3 regions of the Ancylobacter polymorphus genome follow, and region 2 is predicted to be linked to each of the others. Evidence: riboswitches for the same ligand, from Rfam matches in the RefSeq annotation. Region 2 holds a riboswitch; each other region holds the start of a gene.
What was found. A riboswitch is a leader RNA that binds a small molecule or an ion and turns the genes downstream of it on or off. The one in region 2 is predicted to bind cobalamin.
Positions count from the first base shown of each region.

Region 1: another riboswitch for cobalamin. It lies ahead of cobW (cobalamin biosynthesis protein CobW); the one in region 2 lies ahead of K9D25_RS07045 (energy-coupling factor ABC transporter permease).
Region 3: another riboswitch for cobalamin. It lies ahead of K9D25_RS14505 (ABC transporter substrate-binding protein); the one in region 2 lies ahead of K9D25_RS07045 (energy-coupling factor ABC transporter permease).

Region 1 is NZ_CP083239.1:2,572,876-2,576,859, forward strand. Features, by position in the region: gene cobO (cob(I)yrinic acid a,c-diamide adenosyltransferase) at 102-722, opposite strand; gene cobU (bifunctional adenosylcobinamide kinase/adenosylcobinamide-phosphate guanylyltransferase) at 719-1,234, opposite strand; cobalamin riboswitch at 1,384-1,588, shown strand; gene cobW (cobalamin biosynthesis protein CobW) at 1,702-2,763, shown strand; gene cobN (cobaltochelatase subunit CobN) at 2,888-3,984, shown strand, end outside.
Region 2 is NZ_CP083239.1:1,500,607-1,504,590, reverse strand. Features, by position in the region: gene K9D25_RS07050 (CaiB/BaiF CoA transferase family protein) at 1-1,187, opposite strand, end outside; gene K9D25_RS07045 (energy-coupling factor ABC transporter permease) at 1,277-1,954, opposite strand; cobalamin riboswitch at 1,990-2,222, opposite strand; gene K9D25_RS07040 (Crp/Fnr family transcriptional regulator) at 2,252-3,127, opposite strand; gene K9D25_RS07035 (hypothetical protein) at 3,182-3,664, opposite strand; gene K9D25_RS07030 (sulfite exporter TauE/SafE family protein) at 3,777-3,984, opposite strand, start outside.
Region 3 is NZ_CP083239.1:3,074,684-3,078,667, reverse strand. Features, by position in the region: gene K9D25_RS14515 (ABC transporter ATP-binding protein) at 1-448, opposite strand, end outside; gene K9D25_RS14510 (FecCD family ABC transporter permease) at 445-1,482, opposite strand; gene K9D25_RS14505 (ABC transporter substrate-binding protein) at 1,479-2,525, opposite strand; cobalamin riboswitch at 2,633-2,853, opposite strand; gene K9D25_RS14500 (uracil-xanthine permease family protein) at 3,137-3,984, shown strand, end outside.

The DNA of each region.
Region 1 (3,984 bases), 1.1 Mb from region 2:
ACCACGCCGCAACAGCCGGCGTCGGCTTTCACATAGGAATGCCGTTGCGCAATTGCGAGATCGCCGCCACGGCCCGCGTGCCGATTTCGATCGGTCGCGCATCAGAATTCGATGCCCTTCTGCGCCTTCACCCCGGCTTTGAAATGGTGCTTGACGAGCCCCATCTCGGTGACGAGGTCCGCCGCCTCGATCAGCTCCGGCTTGGCGTTGCGGCCGGTGACGACGATGTGCAGCCCCGCGCGCCGGTCGCTGAGCGCGGCCACCACCTCGGGCAGGGGGAGATAATCGTAGCGCAGGGCGATGTTCAGCTCGTCCAGAATGATCAGCCCGAAGGCGGGGTCGTCCATCATCTCGCGCGCCTTGTCCCAGGCGCGGCGGGCGGACGCGATGTCGCGGGCGAGGTCCTGCGTCTCCCAGGTGAAGCCCTCGCCCATGGAATGCCATTCCACCCGCGCGCCGAAGCTCTCCAGCGCCCGGCGCTCGCCGGAATCCCACGCGCCCTTGATGAACTGGACGACGCCGACCCTCAATCCGTCCGGCTGGCCGAGCGTGCGCAGCGCTAGGCCGAAGGCGGCGGTGGACTTGCCCTTGCCGGGGCCAGTATGGACGAGCAGCAGGCCCTTTTCGACGGTCTTTTCCGCCACTTCCGCGTCCTGCACCGCCTTGCGCTTTTCCATCTTGGCGCGGTGGCGGGCGGCCTCCTCGGGGGAAATCTCGCTCATGCGGCGCTTCCTTTCACGTAAAGCGGCAGGCCGGCGACGGTGAACACCACGCGCTCCGCGCGGGCGGCGACCATCTGGTTGAGCCGTCCCTGCGCGTCGCGGAACCGGCGGGCCAGCGCATTGTCCGGCACGATGGAGAGGCCGACCTCGTTGGAGACGGCCACAATCGGCCCGTCATGGGCGGCGAGCGCTTCCACCAGCGCGGCGGACTCCGTGGCAAGGTCAGCTTCCGCCAGCAGCCGGTTGGAAAGCCAGAGGGTGAGGCAATCGACCAGCACCGGCCGGCCGGGCGGCAGCGCCTTGAGCGCGGCGGCGAGGTCGTGCGGGGCGTCCCGCGTCTCCCAGCCTTCCGCGCGGCGGGCGCGGTGCTCGCCAATGCGCGCGGCCATCTCGTCGTCGAAGGCCTGCGCGGTGGCGAGGTAGCACCAGGGCGGCGGCAGGGCGGTGACGAGGCCTTCGGCATAGGCGCTCTTGCCCGAACGCGCGCCGCCGAGAACGAGCGTCAGCGCCATGGCAGGCAGACCGGGGCAAAGCGGGGCGGCATCGTCATCGGCTCCCAATGGGGCGGCGGCGGGCGAGCGGCGGACTATAGCGGCGGCGCGGGGGCGGGCAACCGCCGGGGGCCGGGGCCTGCGGTTTGACTTTGCCGGCCAAGCCTCCTTTAGTGGCCGCGACCGACGGTTTCCTCCCGCGAGGGAGGGACGAAGAGGGAATGCGGTGCGGGGCTCTCGGGCCCCAATTCCGCGGCTGCCCCCGCAACTGTAAGCGGCGAGCCTCAGCCGGAAGCCACTGGAGACCTCTCCGGGAAGGCGGCGACGAGGCGGCGACCCGCGAGCCAGGAGACCTGCCGGCGGTCCGGTCGTGCGTGCCGGCGGGGTGCCCGGCAGACAGGCAGAGACGCGCCACGGCGCGGCTTCGCGCGGGGATTCCTCCCCGCGACCGACGCATCCCACGAATCCGTCGCCCGTGGAGATGCCGCATGACTACCGATTCCCGCACCGCCCTTGATCGTGTCCCCTGCACCATCGTCACCGGCTTTCTCGGCTCGGGGAAAACGACGCTGATCCGCCATGTGCTGGAGCATGCGCGCGGCAAGAGGCTGGCGGTGATCGTCAACGAATTCGGCGATGTCGGCATCGACGGCGACATCCTCAAAGGCTGCGGCATCGACACCTGCCCGGAAGAGAACATCGTCGAACTCGCCAATGGCTGCATCTGCTGCACCGTGGCGGATGATTTCGTGCCGGCGCTCGACGCCATTCTCGCGCGGGAGCCGAAGGTCGATCACATCCTGATCGAGACCTCCGGCCTCGCTCTGCCCAAGCCCCTGGTGCAGGCCTTCCACTGGCCGGCGATCAAGAGCCGGGTGACGGTGGACGGCGTGGTGGCGGTGGTGGATGGCGAGGCGCTGGCCTCCGGCCGCGTGGCGCATGACCACGACGCGCTCGCCGCTCAGCGCGCCGCCGATGACAGCCTCGACCATGACGACCCGATCGAGGAAGTGTTCGACGACCAGATCGCCTGCGCCGATCTCGTCATCCTGACCAAGGCCGACCTGATCGATGATGCCGGCCAGGCCAAGGCCCGCGCCGCGCTCGACGCCGAACTGCCCAAGGGCGTGCGGGTGGTGAGCGTGACCGAGGGGCGGATCGACCCGGCGATCCTGATGGGCCTCGGCATCGGCACCGAGAACGACATCGAGAACCGCAAGACGCATCACGATGACGAGCTCGACCACGACCACGACGATTTCGACAGTTTCGTCGTCGCGGTGCCTGAAATCACCGACCCGGCCGAGTTCGCGGCACGGGTGGAGCGGGCGGCGGAGGAGGCCGACGTGCTGCGGGTGAAGGGGTTTTTGCCCGTCGCCGGCAAGTCGATGCGGTTGCTGGTGCAGGCGGTCGGCCCGCGCGTGGCGCATCATTTCGACCGCCCCTGGGGCGAAGCTGAGCGCACCGGGCGCCTCGTCGCCATCGGGCTGAAGGGCCTCGACCGCGCCAAGGTGGAGGCGATCCTCGCCGGGGAGCGCGTGGCGGCGTGAGCCTTCCGTCATCCCGGACGGCCGCGAGGCCGATCCGGGATCGCCGGCCGGAATGAACGGCAACCGATCCCGGCCCGGCGCTGCGTGTCGGCCGGGATGACGATTTCAGGAGACCCGCCTTCCCATGCACATTCTCGCCACCAGCTCCTCCAGCCTCGACGATCTCGTCGAGCCGGTCGATCTCGGCCAGACGCCGGGCGAGGTGGTGGTGGTGTCCTTTGCCGACAGCGATCTCGGCGCGCTCGCCACCGCCATGGCGCGGGCGCAGGCGCGGGAGGAAGAGCGGGGCGAGGACCTGCCGAGCCTGCGCCTCGCCAATCTGCGCGATCTGCGCCACCCGATGTCGGTCGACCTCTGGATCGACAAGGTGGCGATCCATGCCCGCATCGTGGTGGTGCGGCTGCTCGGCGGGCTCGACTGGTGGCGCTACGGCGTCGACCGGCTCAGCGCCGAGGCGCGGGCACGGGGCTTTCACCTCGCCGTGCTGCCGGGCGAGGACCGCGACGATCCCCGCCTTGCCGAGGCCTCCACCCTGAGCGAGGCGGAGCTCGCCACACTGCTCGGCTATTTCCGCGCCGGCGGGCCGGGCAATATGGCCGCGCTGCTGCGGCTGCTTGCCACTTATGCGGGGCGGGCGATGCCCCCGCCGTCCGCGGCGCAGAACCTGCCGCTGGCCGGGTTTTATGCGTGGGGCGGGGCGTCCCCCTCACCCAACCCTCTCACCGGCGGGGAGAGGGCTTTGGCCGGCTTCCCACCGCCGTTTTCTTCCCCCTCTCCCCCTCGGGGAGAGGGTCGGGGTGAGGGGGCTTCTGCCGCCGCCATCCCGATCATCTTCTACCGCTCCATGGCGCTGGCGGGCGATACCGCGCCGGTGGAGGCCCTGTGTGCGGCGCTGATCGCGCGCGGGCTCGATCCGCGCCCGATCTTCGTCGCCAGCCTGAAGGAGCCAGTCTCCATCGGCTTCCTGCGCGATGCGCTGGCGGGTATGGACCCGGCCGCGATCCTGACCCTGACCGCCTTCGCCGCCGCCGATCCCGGCGAGGCGACAGTGCTGGACGCGCCCGGCGTGCCGGTGCTGCAAGCGGTCATCGGCACCACCAGCCGCACCGGCTGGACGGAGGGCGTGCGCGGGCTGACCAGCGCCGATCTCGCCATGCATGTGGTGCTGCCCGAACTCGACGGGCGGGTGCTGGCGGGGGCGCTCTCCTTCAAGGCGCCGCA
Region 2 (3,984 bases):
GCGACCTCCTCGGCCCCATAACCCAGCGCCGCCAGAACCGGCGCGGTGTGTTCGCCGAGTTGCGGGCCCAGCCAGTTCACAGCGCCGGGTGTGGCGGAAAGCTTGGGCACGATGCCTGGCATCTTCACCTTCAGCCCGTCGGGCAGTGTGGAAGGCAGGATCATGTCGCGGGCGAGATACTGCGGGTCGCTCACAATGTCGGCGACCGAATAGATGCGCCCATTGGGCACTTCGGCGGCATCGAGCGCGGCGGTCACCTCGTCGAGCGAGTGCCGGCCGGTCCAGTCCGTGATCGCCCCGTCAATCTCCTCGACATGGCGCACGCGCCCGTCATTGGAGGCGAGGCGCGGGTCGCCGGCGAGATCGTCGCGGCCGATCGCGCCCATCAGCCGACGAAAGATGCCGTCGCCATTACCGGCCACGATCACATAGGTACCTTCCTTGGTCGGGTAGGAATTCGACGGCGCGATGCCCGGCAGCGCGCCCCCCGAGCGGGTGCGCACAAAATCGAAGGCATCGAATTCCGGGACCAGGCTCTCCATCATGTTGAAGACGCTCTCGAACAGCGACACATCCACGACCTGCCCCGTGCCGCGCCCGGACTTGATATGGAGCAGTGCCATCAGCGCCCCCATCACCGCGTGCAGCGCGGCCAGCGAGTCACCGATGCTGATGCCGGTGCGCGCCGGCGGGCGGTCGGGCTCGCCTGTCGTGAAGCGCATGCCGCCCATCGCCTCGCCCACCGCCCCGAAGCCGGGCCGCTCGCGATAGGGCCCATCCTGGCCGAAGCCGGAGATGCGGACCATGACGAGGTTCGGGTTGATGGCTTTCAGCGCGTCCCAGCCGAGCCCCCATCGCTCCAGCGTGCCGGGGCGGAAATTCTCGATCAACACATCCGCCTCGCGCACCAGGCGGCGCACCACCTCCTGCCCCTCGGGCAGGCGCATATTTATGGCGACGGATTTCTTGTTGCGCGACTGCAGGTACCACCACAACGAGGTGCCCTCATGCAGCTTGCGCCATTTGCGCAGCGGATCGCCCTCGCCCGGCGCCTCGACCTTGATCACCTCGGCGCCGAACTCCGCCATCAGCCGGGCGGCGAAGGGAGCGGCGATCAGATTGCCGAGTTCGATCACCCGGATACCGCTGAGCGGGCCTTCGGTGGGACCGGCTTGCGACGCTTCCATGGTAAGTGCTTCCTCACACGCCGTTTTTTTTCGATCTATCGACGGAAAGGACCAATGCCGGGCGGCTTAGCGCCACCCGGCACGGAGTGTCACGCCGGGTCGTAGAGCCGCCGCTCGAACAGCGGCGTCCCGCGCAGGCCGCTCAGCGCCTTGGCGGCGGCGAGCACCGCGAGATCGACGAGAGGTTCCACAATGATAACAAGCATATAGGCCGCACCGAAGGACGCGATCGACGACGCGTTTTCCACCGTGAAACCGTGGCCGTAGAAGGCCCAGAACGCCACCCAGGCCACGATTCCCGCCTGGTAGGTGGTGGAAAGCGCCAGCGCCTGCCGGTACTTGAGCTCCACATAGGGCGTGTTCGGCGCGACCAGTCGGGTGGACAGTGAGGCCAGTGCGAACAGTGGGACCAGCAGCGTGGTGACGTTCATGCCATATTGCGGCAGGTCGAACGGCGCGAAGAAAACGCCCTGGATCGCCAGCCCCGCCGCCAGCCCGATCGCCGCCGGCGCCACACCGAAGATGAGGAACAGCGTCGAGCCGAGGATGAGATGCACCTCGGAAACGCCCACCGGATGGTGCGGCAGCACCTCGAAAAAGCAGAAGACGAGCGCCGTGGTGGCGAGGCTGCGGATAGCGAGCGAGACGAGGCCGCGCTCGGCCACCGCCTCGGCGGCGAGCTTCAGCGTAAAGGCGCCCGCGCCGGCCGCCGTCACATAGCTGAGCCAGATCTTTCCTTCGGCCACGAGGCCGGGTTCGATATGCATGGTGTTCTCCTGTGCCGTCTCACCCGACGGCGCGCATGGGGTTCCTCCTCCTGGCCGGTCTCCTGACTCGCGGGTCACGGCATGCCTTCCGCCTTCCCGGACGGGCCCGAAGGTCCGTTCCAGTGGCTCGATGGAAGGCCGCTCGCCGCTCACAGTCGCGGGGGCGGTCGGGGCTTCGGGCGCGCCACCTTGCGGCGCCACGCCCTTCCCCGTTCCCGTTTCATCCGCGAGGGCTGGCCTCGCGGACACCATGAGGAATCGATGGGTGCATCGACCCGCGCATAGAACAGCGCGCGCTCACGGCGCGCAAGTCGCGACCTCTCCGGAAGGCGCAGGCCGCGCGGTCCGGCGGCCCGGCCGGCGGGCGTCGGCCGGGTGCCCCGCCGGACGCCCCTTAGCGGCATAGAGCGCCTCCACCTTGCGGGCACCGACGGCGACGCGCGCGAGCGCGGCGGGGTCTTCCAGCACCAGCCCCCCCTCCCGGCCGAAAGCGATCAGCCCCTCTTCGCGCAGGCGGCTCATGCAGCGGCTCACCGTCTCCAGCGTCAGGCCGAGCCAGTCGGCAAGGTCGCCCCGGCCGAGATGCAGGGGAAAGCCGACCGCCGGCCCGCGCGCCGCGCCGGCTGGCGCGAACTGCGCCGCGAGGTCCAGCAGCGCCGCCGCCACGCGCTCGCCGGCGCTCTGCCGGCCGAGCCGCGTGACATGGCCGAGCGCGCGCACCAGCAGCAGTTCCTGGTTCTCCGCCCTCAGCCGGCGGCACAGCTCGGGAGGCGCCGCCACCGGCGCAAGCTCGGTCGGCGCCAGCGTCACCGCCGTCCCCTCCAGCCGCGCGAGCATGGCCGCATCGAGCAAACGGCCGGGACCGAGAATGTCGAGGATCTGCCGCCGCTCGGCATCAAGCTGGCGCATCAGCGCCAGGCAGCCCTTCGCCACACGATAGAGCGGGGTCGTGTCCCCCGCGGCGGGCAGGCCGACGGTGAGGCCCGTCGCCCAGCAAAGCACGGGGCTGGGGGCGAGCGCGGGGCTGCGGTCAAGCGGGCCGGCAGGCAATGGAAGCCGCGCCTCGAAGGCGAACGCCGGCGGCTCTGCCGCTGGAAGGGGACTGAGCGGCGACGCATTGATCGGCAACGGGCCGAGAGGACGGGAGTCGGCGGGAAGGGGGCTCATATACATGGAGGCAATCCGGCAAGGCGCCGGAAGCCCCTCAGACGGGCCGTTCCGGCAGCATTACAGCACTGGCAGGCGCCCGCCTGCCGCGAACAGGGCGGTGAGGCCGGGCGTCGGCGGCCCGCGCGAGGAGAGGCGATAGAGCGGCGTCGGCGTCCCGCGCCGGGCATCGGGCGCGAGCGCCTGCACCAGCCGCCGGTAGAAAGCGCGGACGAACTGATCCTCCGCCGGCCCCGGCAGGGCGGCGATGGCCTGGAGGCGGCAGGCCTCGCAACCCGGGCGATGAACGGCGGTGAGCGGCGTGCCGTCCGCCCCCACCCCGGTGAGACAGAGATCCGGCACCGTGCCGTCCGGCAGCGTGTACTGGGCGAGGTCGATCCCCGGCCCAGCCGGGCTCGCCACCGGCGGGCGGTGCAGGGCAAGCGCCAGCATCAGGGCCAGCGCGCACAGCAGCCGCAGCGCGATGCCGCCGCCGCGCGTGACCGAGGACCGCGCGGGCAGGCCGGCGATCAAGCGGTCAAGGCGAAGGTTCGGCTGTGCCATGGCGGCCCATGCAAGAGCAGGAAGACGCGACGGCACAGGCCCGGCGCGCGGGGCAAAGTCTAGCACCCAGCCATGGCGCCGACAGTGGACAAGTCGTCCTATCGCCGGCGCGTCAGCTCAGGCACAGAGCCTGCCACGCCGCCTCCGGCATCAGCGCGCTCACCGTGGCAAGGATGAGAAGGCCGGTGCCGGCCAGCACCCGCAGGCGCGGCGCCCGCGCGCTATGGCGCAGGCTGGCGACACCGAAGGCGGTGGCGGTGACGGCCGGCAGCGTGCCCAGCCCGAAGCCGGCCATGACCAGCGCCCCGCCCCCGCCGCTG
Region 3 (3,984 bases), 1.6 Mb from region 2:
CGATATGGACGCGCTGGCGCTCGCCGCCCGACAGCGTGTGCCAAAGCTGGTCGTGCCGCTCGGAAAGGCCGACCCGTTCGAGGGCCGCATCGACCGCCCGCTCGTCTTCCGCACTCCACGCGGCGAAGGCGGCGCGGTGCGGCGTTCGCCCCAGCCGCACCACGTCGCAGACGGTGAGCGCGATCTCGGTGGTTGCCTGCTGCTCGACAAAGGCGAGACGCCGGGCAAGGTCGCGCCGACCGACGCCGGCAATGTCCTGCCCGTCCAGCGTGACCACGCCGCTCGCCACCTTGCGCAGGCGGCAGAGCAGGCGCAGGAGGCTCGACTTGCCCGAGCCATTGGGGCCGATCAGGCCGAGCACACGGTTGGGCTCGACCTCCAGCGTCACGCCGTCGACGATCAGCTTCCCGCCCGCGCCCCAGCGCACATCATGGGTGGCGAGCGTCATGCGGGCCGCCTCGCGCGATAGAGGATGAAGGCGAAGGCCGGCGCGCCGACCAAAGCGGTGACGATGCCGATGGGCAGGATCTGCTGCGGCACCAATATGCGCGAAAGCACATCGGCGAGGATCATGAACACCGCGCCGATGACGAGGCAGGCCGGCAGCAGCCGGGCATGGCCGGGGCCGACGAGGAAGCGCGCCGCATGCGGGATCACCAGCCCGACAAAGCCGACCGTGCCGACAATCGCCACCATGGTGGCGGTGAGCAGCGCGGTGGTGGCCAGCAGCACCAGCCGCACCCGCGCCACAGGGATGCCGAGCGAGGCCGCCGCATCGGCGCCGAAGGCGAAGGCGTCCAGCGCCTTGGCGTGGACCATGCACACAAGGAAGCCGAACAGCGCCACCGGCGCGGCCACCGCGAGGTCCGACCAGCGCACGCCGCCGAAATTGCCGAGCAGCCAGAACATCACGCCCCGCGCCTGTTCGGCGCTCGCCATCGTCGTGACAATGGTGGCGGTCGCCGCGTTGAACAGCTGCGAGCCGGCGACGCCGGCGAGAATCACCCGGTCGCTGGCCCCGCCCGCCCCGGCGGCGAGCAGGCCGACCAGCACCAGCGCCGCCACCGAGCCGAGAAACGCCCCGCCGGACAGGCCGAGCGTCGCCCCGCCAAAGCCGAGGATCATCACACACACCGCGCCCGTGGAAGCGCCGGCGGAGACGCCGAGAATATAGGGTTCCGCCAGCGGGTTGCGCAGCAGCGCCTGCAGGATCGCGCCGGAAAGCGCCAGCGCGCCGCCGCACAAGGCCGCCATCAGCGCCCGGCTGAGCCGGTACTCGAAGATAACCCCCTGCTGGATGGCGCTGACAGGGTAGCCGAGATCGAACAGCCCGTTGCCGAGCGCGCGGAAGGCGACGCCAAGCGGAATCGGCATCTCGCCGACCGTCACCGCCAGCGCGATGGCGACGACGAGCGCGGCGAGGGAGAGGCCGGCGAGGGCAAACCGCGCCGGCCAGTTCGGCCCGATGGCGATGTGGCTCAATGGACCAGACCGAAGCCCTGCACCGCCGCTGCGATGGCCTCCAGGCCGTCCACCGTGTCGAGCCCCGGCCGTGTGGCCGCGACATCGACGATGACGATGCGCCCGTTCTTCACGGCGGAGAGCTGGCTCGCCACCGGGTCGGTCTTGAGGAAGGCGAGCTTGGCGTCGATATCGTCGGCGGGAAAGCGGCGGCGGTCCATCTTCACCAGCACCAGCACGTCGGGGTCGTTGGCGGCGATGGTTTCCCAGCCGACCAGCGGCCATTCCTCCTCGGTGGTGATGATGTTTCGGGCGCCGAGCTGTTCCATCACATAGGCCGGCACGCCGTTCTTTCCGGCAAGGAAGGCGTCGCCCTTGATCTCCTTGCTGGAGAACCACAGCGCCATGGACATATCCCGGCCCTTCAGCGCTGCGACCTTGCGTGCGGCGGCTTCCTCGCGCGCCTTCAGCCGGGCGACCAGTGCCTCGGCGCGGTCCGACACGTCGAAGATGGCGCCATATTCGCGGATGTTCCGGTAGAGCAGCTCGGTCGAATACATCTGCGTCCGCACCCCGTCGCCGGCGCCGCTATTGTCCTTGCCGACGCAGTCGGTGGGCGAAACATAGACCGGCACCTTCACCCCGTCGAAGCGCTCGCGCTTGGCGACGATGCCATTGGGCCCGATGTGCCACTCATACATCGCGACCACGAGGTCCGGCTCCTGCCCGACCACCGCCTCGAAGCTCGGATCATTGTCGGCGAGCCGCTTCACTCCTTCATTCACGGCCGCATAAGGCTTGGCCACGGGGCCGAACCACAGCGCGCTGGCCACCACGCGGTCGCCGAGGCCGAGCGCATAGAGGATTTCCGTCTGCGCCTGGCCGATGCTCACCACGCGCTTGGGCGCGTGGTCGATCACCACCTTGGAGCCGCAATTCTCAAGGGTGAGCGGATAGGTCGTGCCGGCAAGGGCCTGCGTCATGCCCGCGCCGGCGAGCAGGCCAAGCGCCACGGCGAGGCCATGGGCCGAGCGACGGAAAAGATGAGAGGTCGTGTTGAGCATTGTCACCGCTTCCTGAACAGGAAGACGGGAAGCGTAAAGGGCACCGCCCAGGCGGGAGCGATTCGCACGCCCGCCGGGAAGGCAACCTTCGGAGCACCCCGCCCGAAAGATTGTGTGCGATCAGGGCAGGTCTCCTGGCTCGCGGGTCGACGCTGGCTCCGCCCGGCCTTCCCAGCGCCCGGCCGAAACCGGAACGCCAGTGGACGATGGGCAGAGGGCTCGCCGCTTACAGTTGCGGGGGCAGCCTCGGCTTTGGCGCGGGGCGCCTCACCGAATTCCCTCTTAGCTTCGGGCGGGTGCCCGAAGAACCGTGATCGACCGCGACCGTAAACGCTTCGCCCCCGCCGTCAAGCGTGCCGGTTCGCCCGAGCCCTTCGCCCGGCTTGCGCCAGCGCAGAATGAATTTGATACATTGTATCACTTACGACGACAAGGCCCGCACCCGCCGGCACGCGCCGAAAGTTGGCGATGGTCGACCTTGCCCGGCCCTCGGCGAAATATCATAGTCGCACCAGCAGATTCCCCTGCCGTCGGCAGCGTCGGGCGGAAGCCTCGATCCCGCATCCGGACGGGCGCCGCCCTGGCCCCGCCATGTCTTCCAAGGGCCCGCAATGCCGCGCAAGCCGACAAACATCATCTACTCGGCCAATGAGAAGCCGCCCGTCGGCACGGTGCTCATCCTCGGGGTCCAGCACGCCACGCTCGCGCTGCTGTTCATCGTCTATCCGCTCGTCGCCGCCGCCGAGGCGGGGCTGTCCTTCGACGATACCCAGCTTTTCATCACCAGTTGCATCATCTTCATGGGGCTCGCCACGCTGCTGGAATGCCTGCCCAAGCCCGGCGCGGGCATGTTGCTGGTGCAGATTCCGAACATGGCGCACATGCCGCTGGCGGTGCAGTCGCTCGCCGCCGGCGGACCGGCGCTTTATGCCGGCATGAGCCTCGTCGCCGCCATCTCGCAGCTCACCCTGTCGCGATTCATGCGCGCGCTGAGGGCGGTGTTCCCGCCGGAAGTGTGCGGCGTCGCCGTCACCATGCTGGGCGTCGCCCTCGCCGATCCGGCGCTGCGGCGGGTGTTCGGCATCTCCGGCGAGATCACGCCCGATCTCGATCTGCGCTATGCCCTCGTCAGCTCGGTGACGCTCGTCATCATTGTCGGCCTCGCCATCTTCTCGCGCGGCATGCTGCGGCTGTTCGCGGTGGCGATCGGCGCGGCGATCGGCTGGATTCTGGCGGCCTATCTCGGCGTCGCGCCGGAGCCCAATGCCAGCTTCGCCACCCTGCCCTATATCGACCTGCCGCATCTGGGCTGGCCGGGCATCAGCTTCTTCTCCTGGGCGCTGATCCCGGCGGCGATCATCACCGGCGTGCTGTCCGCCGTGGACATGGTCGGCACCGTGGTGTCGATGCAGCGGATGGACGATGCCGACTGGCGCCGCGCCGATCTCGACCAGGCCGG